Regions from separate parts of the Erwinia sp. GW821-FHT03D09 genome, predicted to be linked through region 2. Evidence: predicted binding sites of a transcription regulator. Region 2 holds the regulator's gene; the other holds the start of a gene.
The links. Region 2 encodes PhoB, which activates phosphate uptake and scavenging genes when phosphate is short. Its sites were predicted from a motif close to CTGTCATAAAACTGNCNNAT; they were not measured.
Positions count from the first base shown of each region.

Region 1: a site for PhoB is predicted at 2,374-2,393, ahead of pitA (inorganic phosphate transporter PitA). Genes of this name have one in related genera too.

Region 1 is NZ_JBWKUK010000002.1:130,354-134,560, reverse strand. It holds gene AC07U6_RS02345 (ABC transporter ATP-binding protein) at 1-168, opposite strand, end outside; gene AC07U6_RS02340 (hypothetical protein) at 364-999, opposite strand; gene AC07U6_RS02335 (BaiN/RdsA family NAD(P)/FAD-dependent oxidoreductase) at 1,061-2,245, opposite strand; gene pitA (inorganic phosphate transporter PitA) at 2,488-3,987, shown strand; gene uspB (universal stress protein UspB) at 4,069-4,207, opposite strand, start outside.
Region 2 is NZ_JBWKUK010000017.1:39,627-43,833, reverse strand. It holds gene AC07U6_RS16990 (SbcC/MukB-like Walker B domain-containing protein) at 1-856, opposite strand, end outside; gene sbcD (exonuclease subunit SbcD) at 853-2,073, opposite strand; gene phoB (phosphate response regulator transcription factor PhoB) at 2,292-2,981, shown strand; gene phoR (phosphate regulon sensor histidine kinase PhoR) at 3,005-4,207, shown strand, end outside.

The DNA of each region.
Region 1 (4,207 bases), on a different contig from region 2:
AGCCACAATAATCATCACCCAGTCCTGGGCAGGCAGCAGCTTGTCAATAAAGGCACGAACCGCCATCGGGAAGGAAAGCTCCAGCAGCCCGGCAAGAATGGCGCAGCCAAAATCGAGCAGAAAAAGCTTCTTGTAAGGTACGTAATAACTAAAAAAACGCCTAAGCATAACTCCCTCAATATTCACTATAATTTTTTAATGCCGGACGGCGGGTGCGGTAAAATGAGGCGGAATTATAACATTGTGCGGGAATACCAAGTCGTTTAATTACGCAGTAAAAAATGTAGGGATTAATTTCAACATATTCCCGGAGAATTAACCGGGAATAATCTCAGCGCGAGTAATACGGGGGGCCGACCAGGCTTATGCTTCCCGGTTTCGCAAAGGTCGGAAGACATAATCATAAAGCGCCGAGAACTGGGTGAACCTTTTGACTAACGCTTCAGAAACGGTGCGATGAAGATCATCCTGTAAAAAGCCTATCGCCGTGGCGTAGTTTTTCGGATGGAAGAAAGCTTTGTCGTACACCATCACCGTGCCTTCCCAGGTCAGGGCAGGCTGGCCGTTCGGCTGAGGCAGGCTGAGAAAGTTAGCTTTATGGTACGCCTTGCCGTGCATACCCAAATAGGTGGTGCGCGAGTCGTACTCTTTTTTATTCACCAGCCGGCAAAACTCATACGGTGAATCGTACTGCGGCAACGAGAAGTCCGGCCCCAGAAGGTTTATATCGCCCGACATCCCCTCAATCGCCACTGTCACATTGATCTTATCAAACAGGAAATCGAAGTTACTCGATTTGGCAAAGTCGATATGAATTCTGAAGTTGTCAGATTTAACGGCCCAGCAGTTCAGAAAGCCCGCCAGCAGCACGTTAAAAACCTGCCACTCGCTCATCTTCTTTTCACCGGCCAGGCTACGGAACCGGCTGACGATCAGCTTTGACTTCGGGTGCATGAATAAGGTGTAAAGTGGATCGCTGGAGCTTAGCACTTCCATCATTCAGCCCTTCATCTCAAAATCGCCTTAACAGCCGAGCACCTTAGCATTTTCCCTTAAAACATCACAGCGCCTGCGCGCAGGCCCAGGCCGAACTCCACGCCCACTGGAAGTTATAGCCCCCCAGCCAGCCGGTAACGTCCACCACTTCACCAATAAAGTACAGCCCCGGTACGTCACGGGCTTCCATGGTTTTGGATGAAAGCTGCGTAGTATCCACGCCGCCCAGGGTCACTTCGGCGGTACGATAGCCTTCGGTGCCGTTTGGCTGCACGCGCCACTGGTGCAGCGTGGTCACCAGCTCGCCCTGCTGGCGGCTGTTGAGCTGCTTCAGGGTACATTCCGGCACATAGCCCAGCAGCTGCAGGCACTCGACCAGCCGCTTCGGCAGCAGTTTCGCCAGGGTATTTTTCAGGCTCTGGTTCGGGTGCTGATTACGCTCTTCATTAATAAACGCATCGATATCCTGCTGCGGCGACAGATCGATGGTGACAAACTCACCCGGCTGCCAGTAGCTGGAAAGCTGAAGCACCGCCGGGCCGGACAGGCCGCGGTGGGTAAACAGCAGCGCCTCTTTAAACACCGTGCCGTCTTCCGCCGTCATCACCGACGGCACCGACACGCCGGAGAGCGTCTGCAACTGTTCCAGCAGCGGCTTGTGCAGGGTGAACGGCACCAATCCGGCGCGGGTCGGGAACACTTTAAGTCCGAACTGTTCGGCAATTTTATAGCCAAACGGCGATGCGCCCAGTCCCGGCATCGACAGACCGCCGCTGGCAATCACCAGTTTTTCCGCCTGCACCTCAGCGCCATTCAGCTGAAGCGTATAGCCCGAATCGCCACGCACCACGGACATCACTTCGCTGCGCAGCCGCAGCGTTACGTTCCCCACCTCGCACTCTTTCAGCAGCAGATCGACAATCTGCTGAGCAGAATCATCGCAGAACAGCTGGCCGAGGGTTTTCTCATGCCAGGCAATGCCGTGGCGGTTCACCATATCGATAAAATCCCACTGCGTATAACGCGCCAGTGCGGATTTACAAAAATGAGGGTTGTGCGACAGGTAGGCCGCCGGTTCGGTATAGAGGTTGGTGAAGTTGCAGCGGCCACCGCCGGACATCAGGATCTTGCGACCGGCCTTTTTGCCATTATCAATTAACAGTACGCGAAGCCCTTTCTGGCCCACCTGCGCCGCGCAGAACAGGCCCGCAGCACCCGCGCCAATTACGATAACGTCATATTTTTCCACTGCTCACTCCGGCACTGCCCGACAAAAACGCTGATTGTAGAGAGTTGGCGAGAGGGATGCCAGCATCAGGCGAAACCTCAGCGGAAACAATTTGTAACCTAATGATTTAACATAGTTTTATTAGGGTATTGTCACTATAGTGACACATTAATGTCAAAAAAAGTCTATATTTCACTTTCCCCCAGTGCGGTTTGTCGCTGATAATGCGCCGCGTTCATGTCCTCCAAAATGGCGTAACGCTTATGCTACATCTATTTGCTGGTCTTGATTTTCATACCGGCTTGTTACTGGTTCTGGCTTTGTTGTTTGTATTGATTTATGAAGCGATTAACGGCTTCCACGATACAGCCAACGCGGTCGCAACCGTGATCTACACTCGTGCAATGCGTTCGCAGTTAGCGGTCGTCATGGCGGGGGTGTTCAACTTCTTTGGTGTACTGTTGGGCGGCCTGAGCGTAGCTTATGCCATTGTCCATCTGTTACCCACCGATCTGTTATTGAACGTTGGATCGGCTCACGGGCTGGCGATGGTCTTTTCCATGCTGCTTGCCGCCATTGTATGGAACCTCGGAACCTGGTATTTTGGGTTACCGGCTTCCAGCTCCCACACCCTGATTGGTGCCATTATCGGTATCGGCCTGACTAACGCATTGCTGACCGGAACCTCGGTAGTTGATGCGCTGAACGTGCCGAAAATGATTGGCATCTTTATGTCATTGATTATCTCGCCGATCGTTGGCCTGGTCATTGCTGGCGGCCTGGTGTTTCTGCTGCGTCGCTACTGGAGCGGCAACAAGAAGCGCCTGCGTGTCCACATGACGCCGGCAGAGCGTGAAAAGATCGATGGCAAGAAAAAGCCGCCGTTCTGGACCCGTATCGCCCTGATCGTTTCTGCGATTGGCGTCAGCTATTCGCACGGTGCAAATGACGGCCAGAAAGGCATTGGTCTGATTATGCTGGTGCTGATTGGCGTGGCGCCGGCAGGCTTTGTGGTCAATATGAACTCCACCGGTTATGACATCGCCCGTACGCGTGATGCCGTTAACCATCTGGAGCAGTATTACCAGCAGCATGCCGCTTCGCTGACGCACATCATTCAGATGTCGCCACCGGCGATCCCGTCGCCGGAAGAAGTGCCGTCCGGTCCTAAGGAGTTCCACTGTGATGCCGCGCGCGCGCTGCCGGTTATCCAGCGTGCTCAGGGGCTGCTGAACGACCTGTCCAGCTACGATTCACTGACCGTTGAGCAGCGCAGCCATCTGCGTCGCATGCTGATGTGTATCTCGGATACGGCGGATAAAGCATCGAAGCTGCCGGAAACCGGCGCGGAAGATAAACGCTTCCTGACCAAGCTGAAAGGCGATTTGCTCAATACCATTGAGTATGCCCCGGTGTGGATTATCGTCGCGGTGGCACTGGCTCTGTCGTTGGGCACCATGGTTGGCTGGCGTCGTGTTGCCACTACTATCGGTGAAAAAATCGGTAAGAGAGGCATGACTTACGCTCAGGGAATGTCGGCGCAGATGACAGCGGCGGTCTCCATTGGTGTGGCAAGTTATACCGGCATGCCGGTTTCAACCACTCACATTCTCTCCTCCTCGGTGGCGGGTACGATGCTGGTTGACGGTGGCGGTGTACAGGGTAAAACCATTAAGAACATCCTTCTGGCGTGGGTCTTTACTCTGCCGGTGTCGATTGTTCTTTCCGGTGTACTGTACTGGATTGCACTGAAGCTGATTTAAGCCAGCGCGGCGGGGCTGCCCGTCACGCAAAAAGTGTAGAAAGCGGACTTCGGTCCGCTTTTTTTTATAGCTGCACCGCGCTCAATGCCAGATAGCCAGGCCAATCAGACTGATAACCACCAGTCCGCAGAGTGAACTGGTCAAAATAAACTGACCGCGCACGCGCTGACAGCGGCGGATAAACTCATCGTCATGATGATCGAGATAGCGCTGGGCCCAG
Region 2 (4,207 bases):
GCTGTGCGGCATTGGTCAGGGTTTCCTGAGACTGCCGCAGCTGTTCGGTCAGCTGTTGTTGCTGTTGAACGAGGTTATTTCGGTCCTGCTGTAGCTGCTCCAGCTGCTGCCATTCCTGAAGCTGCTGCTGCTGATGCTGCTGTTGCGAAGTGAGTACCTGCTCATCTGCAACCAGCTGCGCCATGCGGTCGCTGAATTCCTGCTGCTGCTCGTCGCTCAGCAAATCCATCCCTGATACCTGTGTGCGCATGCCGTCGAGTTCGGCTTTGGCCAGCTTGTGGCGCTCAAAAACCTGCGCCGACAGCCGACCGTAGATTTCAGTGCCGGTCAGCTCTTCCAGTAGTTCGGCACGTTTGTTGGCATCGGCATTCAGGAAGGCGGCAAACTGCCCCTGCGACAGCATCATGGATTTGGTAAAGCGCTCGAAGTCCAGCCCGGTGAGACTGGCAATCATTTCCAGCTTATCTTTCACTTTATCGGCGACAATCTGGTTATCTTCGCAGCGCGCCAGCTCCACGCGCGGGGCCTGAAGATTACCGTCGGCGGCACCGCGCGCGCGGTTCTGGCTCCAGAAGGCGCGCCAGGCTACACCCTTTACCTCGAACTCCACTTCCGCCAAGCATTCCGCCGTATCGCGGGTCATCAGATCGTTTTGCGACTGAGTGATGCTCTTCAGGCGGGGAGTTTCGTGGTACAGCGCAAGGCAAATGGCGTCCAGCAGAGTGGTTTTCCCGGCACCAGTGGGCCCGGTGATGGCAAACAGCCCGTTGCTGGCAAAAGGTTCGGCGCTGAAGTCGATTTTCCATTCGCCCTTCAGCGAGTTCAGATTCTTAAAACGTAAGGTTAAAATTTTCACGGCTGTTCCTCATGGCGTACCGCTTCCAGCGTTTGCGCAAACAGGGCTTCAGCACGCGCCAGCCGCTCCGGTTCGCCTTCTTCCAGCGCCAGACGGCGGGCAAACACCTCTTCCACGCTGAGTTCGCTGAGGGTTTCATTGTTTTGCCGGGCGATAACGCGTTCGCGCTGCTCGCGACTGCGGCGGAGCAACACGACTTCCACCGGCAGATCTTCGGTCAGCTGCTGAATACGGCGCTGAAGTTCGCTGAGCCAGTCGTCGGTGACGATCTCAATATCCAGCCAGATTAATTTTTCCTGCGGGTCCGGCTCCAGCGCCGCCAGCTGCGCTTCAATCTCCTCAAGCGAGCCTTTGATCATCCGCATCGGCTGGAACAGCGGGATTGCGAGCGGGGTAACCTGGCTGAGCGCGCCATCGGCAAAATCCACCACAAACACGCTTTTTTCTTTGCCCAGCTCATCAAAACTGAGTGGAATCGGCGAGCCGCTATAGCGAATGTGCTCGCTGTTAGCCACGCGCTGGGCGCGGTGGATATGGCCGAGCGCAATATAGTCTGCAGGCGGGAAGGCGTCGGCCGGGAAAGCATCCAGCGTGCCGATGTAGATATCGCGCATCGCGTCGCTTTTGGTCACGCCCATGGTAGTCAGATGCCCGGTGGCGATCACCGGCAGCGTCAGATTCAGGGCCGCCCGCTGCGCCAGCGCCTCCTGCCAGCAGCGTTGATAGTGGTCGGTAATCGCCTCCAGCAGGGTTTGCTGCTTGTCGCGACCCGACTGGCCGCTCTGGCTGCGCATAATGTCACGTGGGCGCAGGAACGGAATGGCGCACAGCATCGCCCCTGGTTGACCGTCACGCGTGTTCAGTACCAGCACCTGGTCGCGGATATCGTCACTGGCGGCGGCGATCACTCGGGTATTAAGGCAAGCCAGCAACTCACGTGATTCATTCAATGTCGCCACCGAATCATGATTGCCGCCCAGCACCACCAGCTGGCAGCCGGTCTGCTGTAAATTCACCACGAAGCGGTTATACAGCTCGCGGGCATAGCTTGGCGGCGATCCGGTATCAAAAATATCACCGGCGACTATAATCGCATCAGCCTGCTGCGCTTCTGCCTGCTCCAGCAGCCAGTCAAGAAAGGACTGATGTTCAGCCGCCCGGCTTTTGGTATAGAAAAACTGCCCGAGATGCCAGTCGGCGGTATGAATGATGCGCATGTCACTCCCTGCATAGCCTGATGATGTTGCGGGGGATTATAAACGCTGTTGCTGTTAACGGGGTAAGTGAATGCCTGCGGTAAGGTTGAAATCATCCGCGCTGCTTTTTCGCTATGCTCCCAATTTCGGGGGTGTTTTTTTCATAAAATTGTCATAAAACTGACGCATAATGACGCCGCATATCCCCGTGACAGCCTGTCACATTAGCAGGAGCAATAATGGCTAAGCGTATTTTGGTAGTTGAAGATGAAGCCCCAATCCGCGAGATGTTGTGTTTCGTTCTTGAACAAAACGACTATCAACCCATTGAAGCTGAGGATTACGACAGCGCGGTTAGCCTGCTGATTGAACCCTGGCCGGATTTGATTCTGCTTGACTGGATGCTGCCGGGCGGCTCCGGTATTCAGTTTATTAAGCATCTGAAGCGCGAAGCGATGACCCGCGATATTCCGGTGATGATGTTAACGGCGCGCGGTGAAGAAGAAGATCGCGTACGTGGCCTGGAAGTCGGGGCCGATGACTATATTACCAAGCCGTTCTCGCCGAAGGAGCTGATGGCGCGCATCAAAGCAGTTATGCGTCGTATCTCGCCAATGGCGGTAGAAGAGGTGATTGAGATGCAGGGGCTGAGCCTCGACCCGTCCTCTCACCGCGTGATGTCGGATACCCAACCGCTTGAAATGGGGCCGACCGAATACAAGCTGCTGCATTTCTTTATGACTCACCCGGAACGTGTTTACAGCCGCGAACAGTTGCTAAACCACGTCTGGGGAACTAACGTTTACGTCGAAGACCGTACCGTTGACGTGCATATTCGTCGCCTGCGTAAAGCCTTAGAGCTGACCGGGCACGATCGCATGGTACAAACCGTTCGTGGAACAGGTTATCGTTTCTCTGCACGCTACTGATCGTTCGCACTGGAGTCTGAACCGTGTTGGAACGCCTCTCCTGGAAGAGATTATTTCTGGAGCTGCTGCTCGCCAGCCTGCCCGCGCTTCTGCTCGGGCTGCTGATCGGGTATCTGCCCTGGCTGCTGTTAGTCTCAGTACTCTGCGTGCTGGGTTTCCACTTCAATAATTTACTTCGCCTTTCCCACTGGCTGTGGGTTGATCGCAGCATGACTCCGCCAAGCGGACGGGGCAGTTGGGAGCCGCTGTTTTATGGGTTGTATCAGATGCAGGCGCGTAATCGCCGCCGCCGCCGCGAGCTGGGGCATCTGATTAAACGCTTTCGCAGCGGCGCGGAATCGCTGCCCGATGCGGTGATCCTCACCACCGAAGAAGGGACGATTTTCTGGTGTAACGGCCTGGCCCAGCAGATGCTGGCGCTGCGCTGGCCGGAGGATAACGGCCAGAATATCCTTAACCTGCTCCGCTATCCTGAGTTCACCCGCTATCTTCGCCAGCGCGATTTCAGCCGCCCACTGACGCTGGTGCTGAATAATCACCGCCATATTGAGTTCCGCGTGATGCCCTATAGCGAAGGGCAGTGGCTGATGGTGGCCCGTGACGTTACCCAGATGCATCAGCTGGAGGGTGCACGGCGTAACTTCTTTGCCAACGTGAGCCATGAACTGCGCACGCCGCTCACCGTTTTGCAGGGCTATCTGGAGATGATGAATGATTCTGTGCTGGAGGGCAGCGTGCGCGATAAGGCGCTGAACACCATGCAGGAGCAGACCCGGCGGATGGATAGTCTGGTGAAGCAGCTGCTGACGCTGTCGCGCATTGAAGCCGCACCGGCGCTGAATATGCAGGAAAAAGTGGATGTGCCCAGAATGTTGCGCATTTTGCAGCGTGAGGCGGAAACCCTCAGTAACGGCCGCCATGAGATCCACTTCCACACCGACCCCCATCTGCGTGTGTACGGTAATGATGAGCAACTGCACAGCGCTATCTCTAATCTGGTGTATAACGCGGTAAACCACACCCCGGAAGGAACATGTATCGATATCAGCTGGCTGCGCAATAGCCAGGGCGCGCAGTTTAAGGTGCGGGATAACGGTCCTGGCATTGCCGCCGAGCATATTCCGCGCCTGACCGAGCGATTCTATCGGGTGGATAAGGCACGTTCCCGTCAGACCGGCGGCAGCGGGCTGGGGCTGGCGATAGTTAAACACGCGCTGAGCCACCAT